DNA from 2 places in the Vibrio taketomensis genome. Region 2 is predicted to be linked to the other one. Evidence: predicted binding sites of a transcription regulator. Region 2 holds the regulator's gene; the other holds the start of a gene.
The links. The regulator PurR, encoded in region 2, represses purine synthesis genes. The targets are predictions, from matches to a motif close to TNANGNAAACGTTTNCNTNA.
Positions count from the first base shown of each region.

Region 1: a site for PurR is predicted at 3,382-3,401, ahead of Vt282_RS17435 (formate--tetrahydrofolate ligase). Genes of this name have one in related genera too.

Region 1 covers NZ_AP019650.1:796,403-801,888, forward strand. Annotated here, with positions in the region: gene Vt282_RS17420 (sugar efflux transporter) at 1-478, shown strand, start outside; partial or broken gene Vt282_RS17425 (fatty acid cis/trans isomerase) at 591-2,943, shown strand; gene Vt282_RS17430 (hypothetical protein) at 2,982-3,167, shown strand; gene Vt282_RS17435 (formate--tetrahydrofolate ligase) at 3,430-5,178, shown strand; gene Vt282_RS17440 (class I SAM-dependent DNA methyltransferase) at 5,299-5,486, opposite strand, start outside.
Region 2 covers NZ_AP019649.1:988,837-994,322, forward strand. Annotated here, with positions in the region: gene Vt282_RS04595 (TVP38/TMEM64 family protein) at 1-97, opposite strand, end outside; gene Vt282_RS04600 (TfoX/Sxy family DNA transformation protein) at 227-820, opposite strand; cyclic di-GMP riboswitch class I at 933-1,030, opposite strand; gene purR (HTH-type transcriptional repressor PurR) at 1,179-2,183, opposite strand; gene torD (molecular chaperone TorD) at 2,389-3,042, opposite strand; gene torR (two-component system response regulator TorR) at 3,282-3,992, shown strand; gene elyC (envelope biogenesis factor ElyC) at 4,066-4,869, opposite strand; gene cmoM (tRNA uridine 5-oxyacetic acid(34) methyltransferase CmoM) at 5,242-5,486, shown strand, end outside.

The DNA of each region.
Region 1 (5,486 bases), on a different replicon from region 2:
TTACCCCGGCATTCTTTATGGATTAAATGCAGCGGTAGAGATCCCGATTATGCTGCTGGCGGTTAATTGGGCAAGACGCTTTGGTAAATCACAGGTTATGCGTTTCGGATTCTTCTGCGGTTTAGTTTTTTACATCGGGATGCTGTTTGCCCAAACCATGACTCACTTAGTTTGCTTGCAAATCATCAATGGTATTTTTTATGGCATCTTCGTTGGTTTGGGAGTCACCATCATGCAAGATTACGCACCAGCGTGTATTGGGAAGGCATCGGCGAGTTATACCAATGCGATGCTGATTGGGACTATGCTTGGTACCAGTTTAATGGGTGTAATTTCTCAATTTTATGGTTTCCGCTCTACCATGCTTGCGAGCTTAGCCACTTTAGTTGTCGCGACACTATTACTGACGATGTTTATTCGTCATGTTGATAAAAACCATTCTGAAAATACACCGCGCATGGGTGAGTTCAATCAATAGCAAAATCAATATCCTGATATTTAATTAGACAACTAAACATTGTTTACGAGCCTCGCATATTGAGGTTACTTGAGTATACTTAACACCAAACTCTAAAAATCATTAGTAAGCAATGAATTTACGCAAACTTTTTGTCTTGGGTCTTGTGACCATTTTTGCTGGATGCGCAACTTATGCTGGTTTGAATTACGACCAGCTTTTCGGTAAGCAGCAGGTACGAGAGCGACGTGTCGCTCTTGACACACCACAAAGTAACTTTTTCGAAAATGACGTGAAACCGATTATTGATAATCGTTGCGTTGTTTGTCATGCCTGTTATGACGCCCCGTGCCAATTGAAACTGGGGTCTGTTGAAGGTATCGACCGTGGCGCAAGAGTTGGTGTACCAAGGAACCCGACTGACCGCCGCCACCCCAACACGCTTGTTTGAAGATGCCCAGACTACAGACCAATGGCGTCTGCTTGGCTTTCATCCAGTGTTAAACGAACGGGATCAAAACTCAACGGCCAATATTGAAGCCGGACTGGTTGCACGCCTTTTAGCGCAAAAAGAGCAACACCCGCAACCGGATCAAGTGCAATTAGAAGGTTTTGACTTCTCAATTGATCGCGAACAAGTCTGTCCAACGATTGAGGAACTGGATAAATACCAGCAAGATTACCCAACTTGGGGGATGCCTTATGGGATGCCTAATCTATCAAGTAGCGAATACAACACGCTCACTAACTGGCTAGATAAAGGTGCCATCATGAGCGCACCGATTCCACTTACGCTTGAGCAACAAGCACTAGTTAATGAGTATGAAGCGTTATTAAATGGCGATACGCTAAAACACCGCTTAGTTGCCCGCTATGTGTATGAACATCTGTATCTATCTCATTTGTACTTCTCTGAGTTAGAACAGCCTCGACCTCGCTTCTTTACACTGGTGCGATCTGCAACACCTCCAGGCGAGCCTGTCAAACGCATTGCCACACGCCGCCCTTATGACGACCCAATGGTAGAGCGAGTTTACTATCGCATTATTCCAGAACAAGAAACCATCGTTGATAAAACGCATATGCCGTTTGCACTTAATGCCAAACGCATTGCCGATTGGAAACAATGGTTTTTTGGTCAAAACTATCAAGTGACACAACTGCCTAGTTACGCACCCGATGTCGCTGCGAACCCGATGACAGCGTTCATTGACCTACCAGTAAAAGCACGCTTTAAGTTTATGCTCGATAATGCGCAAAACACGGTGGCGGCTTACATCAAAGGCCCTGTATGTCGTGGCCAGTTGGCACTGAATGTTATCAATGATCGATTCTGGGTATTTTTCTTAGACCCAGATAAGAGCGATATTCCAGCCGTGAATGAGTTTTATCGCTCACAAGCCGATAACTTAAAACTGCCCGGCGAGCTAGAAAGCAACACACTACCGGTAACAAACTGGGTGAAATTTTCACGCCAACAAGCACGCTACCTTGAAGCGAAATCAGAGTTTATTAACCAGTATTTCAAAAATGGTAAACACCTAACGACCGATATCATTTGGGACGGTAACGGCAGCAACCCAAATGCGGCGCTTACTATCTTCCGCCATTTTGACAGTGCATCCGTGGTACGTGGCATGGTCGGTACACCACCTAAAACCGCTTGGGTATTGGATTATGCGCTACTTGAGCGTATTCACTATCTGTTGGTCGCTGGATTTGACGTCTATGGTAACTTCGGTCACCAATTGATGACTCGCATGTTTATGGACTTTTTACGCCTTGAAGGGGAAAGTAACTTTGTTGCACTCTTGCCGCTCAATGTTCGCCATAAAGTCCAGTCAAGTTGGTATAAAGATCAAAGTGCACAACTAAGCGACTATCTGCAACGCAACGTTGAGCCATTTAGTCAACCAACACAGGTGCTCTACTACACCGACCAACCACAACAAGAGCTGTACCAGATGCTGAGAACAAAACTAGCTCCGGTACTCAATGATCGTTTTGAGATCGTCGATACGGGATTAAGCGCAGAGAATGAAGCACAACTGCGACAAATCGCGACCATCAAAGGGGAAGGTCTACGCCCAATCCCACAAATCATGATGTTGATGATTGAGAGTGATTCCGGCCAAAAACAGCTGTTCACGCTTTTACACAACAATGCTCATACCAATATCTCAAGCTTGTTTGATGAAGAACGCAACCGTGATTATGCCCATGATGATCTGACTTTAGTGCGTGGAGTGATCGGCAGCTACCCTGCTGCGTATCTATCCCTCAAAGAAGACCAGATTCCTGAATTGGTCAAAATGCTTAAAAATATGCAAAGCGAAGACGATTACGTCAAACTATTGGATGCATTCGCAATTCGCCGCAGCAACCCTGCATTTTGGTCATTCAGCGATAGTGTTCATCGTTGGTACAGACAAGATCAGCCTATCGAATTTGGTTTGCTTGACTACAATAGATTTGAGAATAGGTAGAAATCGTTCATCCTTCTTCCCTATTTCAGGAGGTGTGTATGAATACCAAAGACAGGATTCGCGCAATAGAGCAGCAAATTTACGTCGCATGCTCCGAAGGTGATTACGACACACTCAACATGCTCGAGCATCAGCTTGAGATGTTGCGCAGTAGAGCTGAGTATCCTTTTGATGACGACCCTTATGCGCCAGAAGGGAAAATATTCCCTGACGAAGAATGGTAAACTCGCTTTACTCGCAGTCCAATTTCAAGCCCCTCTTTTGGGGCTTTTATTTTATCTCTGGAAAACAGAACGTTACTGTTTTTCGATTCTATTTCTGACTAAAACAGTCAGTTTTAGCTTGTCTATCCGACGGCGAACGAGCATAGTAGCTGCTCTTCTTGGACACTGTGCTACAAACTAATCCTTTACAAAGCACTTTTTGGCGCTATCATTCTTGCGCAAACGTTTGCTTGTCCAATTTTTCTGCATATTTGAGGGTTTTATGCTGTCGGATATTGATATTTGTCGAACTACTTCTTTGTCACCAATTGATGACATCGCCACGCAAGCCGGGCTGCTAAATGGTGAATTCCATAGCCAAGGGAAATACAAAGCCAAAGTTTCCCTTCACTGTCTTGAACGTCTGCAACACAATCTGGTCGGTAAATTGGTTGTCGTTACCGCCATTACCCCTACCCCTCTGGGTGAAGGAAAAACAGTAACAACGATTGGCCTTGCACAAGGTCTTGCTAAGCTTTCTCACTCTGTGATGGCCTGTATTCGCCAACCATCGATGGGCCCGGTATTTGGAGTGAAAGGTGGTGCTGCAGGAGGCGGATATTCACAAGTTGCGCCGATGGAAGAGCTTAATCTGCACCTAACTGGTGATATTCACGCCGTCACCGCAGCCCATAACCTTGCCGCCGCCGCCATCGATGCGCGTATTTACCATGAGCAACGTAAAGGGTATGAAGACTTTGAGCAACGTTCTGGCTTAAAGTCACTGAAAATCGACCCTAAACGTGTCGTGTGGAAACGCGTGATGGACCACAACGACCGAGCACTACGCATGGTCACCGTTGGTCGCAATGAACTAGGTAAAGATCTCAACGGTTTTGAACGTGAGGATGGTTTTGATATTTCAGCGGCATCCGAGCTGATGGCGATTCTTGCCCTTTCTGAAAACCTGAAAGATTTGCGTCAACGTATTGGACGTATCGTGGTTGCTTACTCAACCGACGGCAAGCCTATAACTACCGAAGACTTGCAAGTTGCAGGCGCAATGGCCGTCAGCATGCGTGAATCGATTGAACCGACATTAATGCAAACCCTTGAGGGCGTGCCAACTCTTATTCACGCAGGCCCATTTGCTAACATCGCTCATGGCAACTCTTCGATTATTGCCGACAACATCGCCACTCGTTTAGCCGACTACACCGTGACAGAAGGCGGTTTTGGCTCTGATATGGGTTTTGAGAAAGCGTGCAATATTAAAGCGCAAGTCTCTGGGAAAGCGCCAGATTGTGCGGTGATTGTTGCAACCTTACGTGGGCTTAAAGCCAACTCTGGTTTATACGATCTAAAACCGGGACAAGCGATTCCCGATTCACTTTTTGCCGATGATGATAAAGCATTGGAAGCGGGCTTTGCTAACCTACAATGGCACATTGAAAACGTGGCGAAATATGGTATTCCTGCCGTAGTGGCAATTAACCGTTTCCCGCAAGACAGTGAACATGAACTGGCGAAACTACAAAGCATGATTGAAGCACTACCTCACAACGTTGAAGTTGCACTCAGTGAAGGTTTTGCCAAAGGTGGTAAAGGCACTGTGACACTGGCAGAAAAAGTCGTCAAGCAGTGTGCAAAACCATCGCAATTTAAGCCGCTTTATCAGTTCTCACAAACCACGGAAGAAAAACTGATGGCTGTGGCGGAAGTGGGCTATGGTGCATCCAGTGTGACGCTAAGCTACCAAGCAAGACATCAACTTGAAGAGTATCAAAAACAAGGCTTTGATAACCTTGCTGTGTGTTTAGCCAAAACACCGCTGTCTATCTCAACTGACGGCAGCATCAAAGGCGCACCAACAAAATTCAACGTGCCGATTCGCGAGCTCAAACTCTGTGCAGGCGCAGGGTTTATCTATGCTTTGTGTGGCAACGTACTGACCATGCCAGGTTTGCCAGAAAAGCCAGCCTTTATGCACTTAGATTTAGACGACGAAGGCAATATCATCGGTCTAAGTTAATTGCGTCACTAAAAAACAAACTGAAAAGCCGAGGTTACGTATCTCGGCTTTTGTTTCATCTCTGCGTTTAGCGCAGTAGTTATTAAGCAACAGCTTTAACTATCTTTTGTTAGGAAATCCCTATCCTAATTTCTGGCACTTGATAAATATGAAGTTGGGATTTTTCGACAGGTAATCATAGCGTTCGTGGTCCAAAAGCTTCACCTCTTCGTCCACTTCGCCTTCTGACAGTGCGGTAATCACCATGCCATTTTTTGTAATTGCATTGGTAATCTCACTCAATGAACGGCGATAAAATTTAACCTCAA
Region 2 (5,486 bases):
CTTTGGCATTTTCTAGCGTGAGTTGATCACCAAATTGGGTGATTAGAAAGGCGATTAATCCTATTAGCAACAGGCCAAAAATCAGTTTCTTGTTCATCTTTGCTCTCCTTATACCTAGCCTGTATTAAGCTTAGTATCTAAATTTGCTGCGTTGATGAAATATAAGAACTTATAAGTCGCGAAAAACTTTCAAAAAAAAGCCAGCGAGATCGCTGGCTAGATTAAGTTAGTGCTGTAAGCGTGCGAGCAATTCCTCTCGGCGGGCTAGGGGGACAACAGACCAATGGGTGCCCTGTATCGCGCCCTCAAGCGACCAAAGAAGCTCGAGGCTAACCTCACTAGTATGAGAGTTACGAATCGCTTTAAACGCCTCTAGAGAGCCAGTTTGATGTAGCTGCTGAACGTCTTCAATGCCTGCTTTTTTAAGCATACGTTCAGTCGCTAGACGTAAATTAGGTAAATCTTTAATACGGGTTGGTTTTGTTTCAGCTTGAGAAGACTTTTCTACTTGCGCTCTGGCATGCGCAGCTCGAGCTATCTCAAGGGCTTTTTCACTGTCGTTATACCATTCTTCACTGAGTGCGAAGTACTTGGTGACAACAGGGAAACCGCGTTTGTGATAAATATAAGGTTCAAAACCCAGTTGCTTAAATTGTTTTCTTAAAGTGCTGTCAGCACGGATATGAAGCTTATTGTGTACGACTAGGGCAAACATGGTTTCGTCTGCGAAAATCCCAAACCCACCAAACATAGAGCGAGATTTAATGCGACCTAGTGGCTCAAATAGCCTCATTGAGTCTTTCAGTATTGGTTTATCCATTCAGTACTTTCTCGGTGTATGTGTATGTTAATACGCCACCAAATCAGGTCCGAGAGAATAGCAGGTAATGCAGGTATCTGGAGGTTAATCAGTTAACGTGTGCATTTCTACCATCGGCAACCCCGCTACCATACAGTCATGTTGAATCATGAATATTTAGGCCGGTGGCTTTGCGTCCCATCTTTTCAGAATGGTTTGCCCTGTGCGTGACTTAATTTGCTTTGCTAAAGATTAAAATACTTCTTGTAAGAAGTATCAGCATACTATGGAAGAATTGTGATCTTAATGCAAGAATAAAGTCTGAAATGTAACATAGCTGATGGTGAGACCATCAGCTATTGTTTTATTAATCATCGAGTTAGTTAATTTTCTTAACCGTAGAGCGCTCAACGATTTCTGGATGCATTTCAAAAACTCGCTTATCGTGTTCTTTATTTTTGATGCGCTCAAGTAGGATTTCAAACGCGTTTTTACCTACACGACGTTTTGGTTGGTGAACCGTTGTTAGCGGTGGAGAGAAGTACTCTGCCAACTCGATGTTGTCGTAACCGATCACCGACATATCTTCTGGAATACGAATGCCTTTTTGCTGTAGGCGACTCATTAGACCAAGTGCCATGGTATCGTTAAAACAGAAAATTGCCGTAGGACGCTTGTCCATTGCAACGATTTGGTCAGCGGCAAGCACGGCAGTGTCACACTCAAAGTTACCTTCAAGAATCCAATCTTCATTAACCGTAAGGTCTGCTTCTGTCATCGCACGTTTAAAGCCTTGAATACGCTCTTGGCAAACGGCTTTTTCGAAGTGACCACTTAAACATGCGATATCTTTGTGACCATGCTCAATGAGGTATTTGGTCGCTAGGTAGCCACCTTCTTCTGAGTTGTCGATGATCTTATCGACTTGAGAGCTCTCTGGGCCCCAGTCCATAACCACTTTAGGAATGTCTTTATGGCGGTCTAGCATTTCGCTCAGTTCTTCGGTTAGGTCTGAACACATTACCAAAATACCGTCGACACGTTTTTCCGCTAGCATGCGAATGTAGTCACGTTGCTTCTCGTAGATACCACCCGTATTACAAAGAATTAGCGTGTAACCTTGGCGGTAGCAGTAGCTCTCAACACCATCAATGACTTCAGAAAAGAACAGGTTAGTTGATTGCGTTACTAGCATACCGATAGTGCGTGTGCTATTACATTTTAGACTGCGAGCGACTGCGCTTGGTGCGTAGTTTAGCTCTGTAACCGCTTCCATTACACGTTCTTGTGTTGCTTCAGCAACAAAGCGCGTTTTATTAATCACGTGCGATACAGTTGTTGTCGATACGCCAGCTAAGCGCGCAACATCTTTTATAGTGGCCATAAGGTATGATCCTATCTATCGCTGCCACATCCGCTATTCACATTATTGGGAATAAATTGGCAGTAAGTATTAGAAATACAAAAACCGCTTGAGAGCAGCGGTTTGTACTTAAGTTATATTAATTTATCGTTTGCGATGACGATTTTAGACCGCATTGACGCTGGTAGCAAATGAAAAACCATCATCGCAGCTTGGGGCGTGTATGCTATTCCGCTTCGCCGGCCAAATAGTTACAGTCGAGTTCAAGGAACGCAACAAGCAATGAAGTGACGGCTGAATAGAAACCAAATGAGTCAAGTGCTTGGCTTTTCGCGGCGAACTTAGGTACCCAATTTAGAATATAACGGCGAATAAACGCCTCTTGTTCAATCAGCGCATCTTCAAAATGGCCTTCTTGCTCAAGCTCGTTAGTGCGAATAATCATATTGCCCAGCAGGTCGAGTTCAATAGCGATATGATCCGCAGGCTCATTCAAACTTTGATTGATTGCCACGCCATGTTCTGCAAGCAGCGCTTCCATTTCTTTGGCTGGCTCATCATGTAGAAGACCTGTTGTGCCGACATACATCGAAGCATATGGCAAAGCAGACTCTTTATCTGATTTCAGGAACAGATCGCAGAAGTCAGCGGCGAGTTCAAGTTGGCCATCTTCACGGTCAATTTGGCGGTTAAGCGCGTCGACTAGGCGATCAACAGATGGTTTAAGGGTTGGGTTTTCGCCTAGGCCAGATAAAAAGCCACGAATTTCAGCGCTTTGGTATTGATCCAATTCAGCTTCGGTCAGCTCTTTGGCAAATAAACTAGAAAACCACCAGTAAATTTCTGCACGCTTTTCGTTAAACGCTTTGAGTTCTTGCATCTAAATAATGCTCCAAGTTTGTGTTCTATTTATATTTTAGCGAAGAAAAATGAATAACGATAATGCCTATTGTGACTAAATGAGTCTTAAAATGGCAAATTGTTAACCGATGAGCTAGGGTTGTCTTGAATCAATAAAAATCATCTTTCTTGATTTTAATGTAATAAATACTAGAAATGTTACGACATATGAATAGAATACAACGGAAATTGATTCCCAATGTAAATAAAGTGGTTTAGATGAGCTATCACGTTTTAGTTGTAGAAGACGACGCAGTGACTCGCAGTAAGCTAGTTGGTTACTTTCAAAATGAAGGTTACACCGTTAGCGAAGCGGAGAGTGGCGAGCAGATGCGCGACACGCTACAAAGTAATTCGATTGACCTAGTAATGCTAGACATCAATCTTCCTGGTGAAGATGGTTTGATGTTGACGCGTGAACTTCGTAGTCAATCGGACATTGGAATTATCCTGGTAACAGGACGCACGGATAGCATTGATAAGATCGTAGGCCTAGAAATGGGCGCAGACGATTATGTAACCAAACCATTCGAGCTTCGTGAATTGTTGGTTCGCGTTAAAAACTTGCTGTGGCGTATTTCTGCCGCGCGTAACGCGGACAGCATGGTTGAGCAAAAAAATGATACCAACATTGTGCGTTTCGGTGAGTGGATGTTTGATATCCAACGCCGTGCATTGAGCCGCAATGGTGAACCGGTAAAATTGACAAAAGCAGAATACGAATTGTTAGTCGCACTTTCTTCATACCCGAACCAAGTGCTAAGTCGCGAGCGTATTTTGAATATGATCAGCCACCGTGTCGATGCGCCGAATGACCGTACGATTGATGTACTGATTCGTCGTATGCGCGCGAAGATGGAATTTGATCCGAAGAATCCACAGATTTTTGTGACGGTTCATGGCGAAGGCTACATGTTCGCTGGTGATTAGTCGCTAAGCATCAATAAAAAAACCGAAGCTAATGCTTCGGTTTTTTTATGTCTAATTCGCTATCAGCGTAGCGTTATACTCGGCTTTCAGAGGCTTCAATGCTTTTCTCTTCGTAGTCAGAAACCCAATTACGTAGCGATTGCCAAATACGGCCTAGTGTTTCATGCCAGTATTGCTCGGTTTGCTCTAGGTAAATCGCTTTCGGAGTGTATTTACTCCAGAATTGATGAATCTCGTTTTGCGCTAAGTAGTTGGTCGGCGCTGGGTAAGGGTCAAGGCCTGCAGAATGGAACTCGTTCAACGCGCGCTGCATGTGGCTCGCTGAAGTCACTAACACCACTTGTTTACGTTTAACGAATGCAGCAGCTTGGCGCGCTTCTTCCCATGTGTCTTTGGCGGTTTCTAGCAAAATAATGTCAGATTTTGATACGCCCAAGGCAAGTGCCACTTTGGCCATCATGCGAGCATTGCTCACTTCTGTACCGCCCGAGTAGCCAGACAAAATCAATTTAGAGCCAGGATAAATGCGCATGATGCGAATTCCTTCCGCCAAACGCATTAATGCCGTGCGGCTCAACTCTGATGTTGGTGGGATTTCATCATCAACAACATGCCCACTGCCCAACACCATCACATAATCAATCGATTTGTCGACAGGCAAAAAGGTCGTGAACTGGCGCTCTAGTGGCATCAGTAAGCGTGATGTGACCGGTTGGAATGATACGAGGAAAATACCAATAAAAGAGAACAGCACCACAAAACAGCCGGTTTTCTGCTTTCTGGTAAACATAATTAGCATTAAGCCGAAGAAACCAATGATAAGCATCGCTGGTAATGGCATAAGCAATGAAGATAAGACTTTTTTCAGCTCAAACATACATAAATAGTCCGAAAAACACCAGTTGATTATAAAATAAGAGAATCCCTATTTATATCTGCCTTTCTTGTGACAGAATAGCGGAATAGAGGGTCTTATGGCCTTTTGATATGATTTTTGTAGTTGTTTGTTGATTCTTTGCACAAAGCGAGGAATTAAGCAGCGAGTTTCCTGAATCGAAACACACGCACTTTGCCGCTTAGGGCATATCAGACACTACGCAAAGGGTTCGAACCATGCGTCCCGAATAAAGATTTTACTCTTTAGTGGAGAGGATTCTCGTTTAGCATCGCTAGGCGACAAACCTCTCGTTGTGACTAAAATGCTGTTTGCTCGAACAAATTTACCACAAAAGGTCAGCAGACCTTCAACATGATAACCCAAGCCGCTGTGACAGAAGACCGCAATTTCGACGATATCGCCCACAAATTTGCAAAAAACATTTATGGTTCCGACAAAGGTGAGATTCGCCAAATCATTGTTTGGCAGGATCTTGAACAGGCCCTTGCTTTACTCCAAAGTGATCAAACGAGCTTAAACTTGCTGGATGCAGGTGGTGGTCTCGCGCAAATGTCACAAAAAATTGCCAAACTCGGACATCAAGTTGCGTTGTGCGA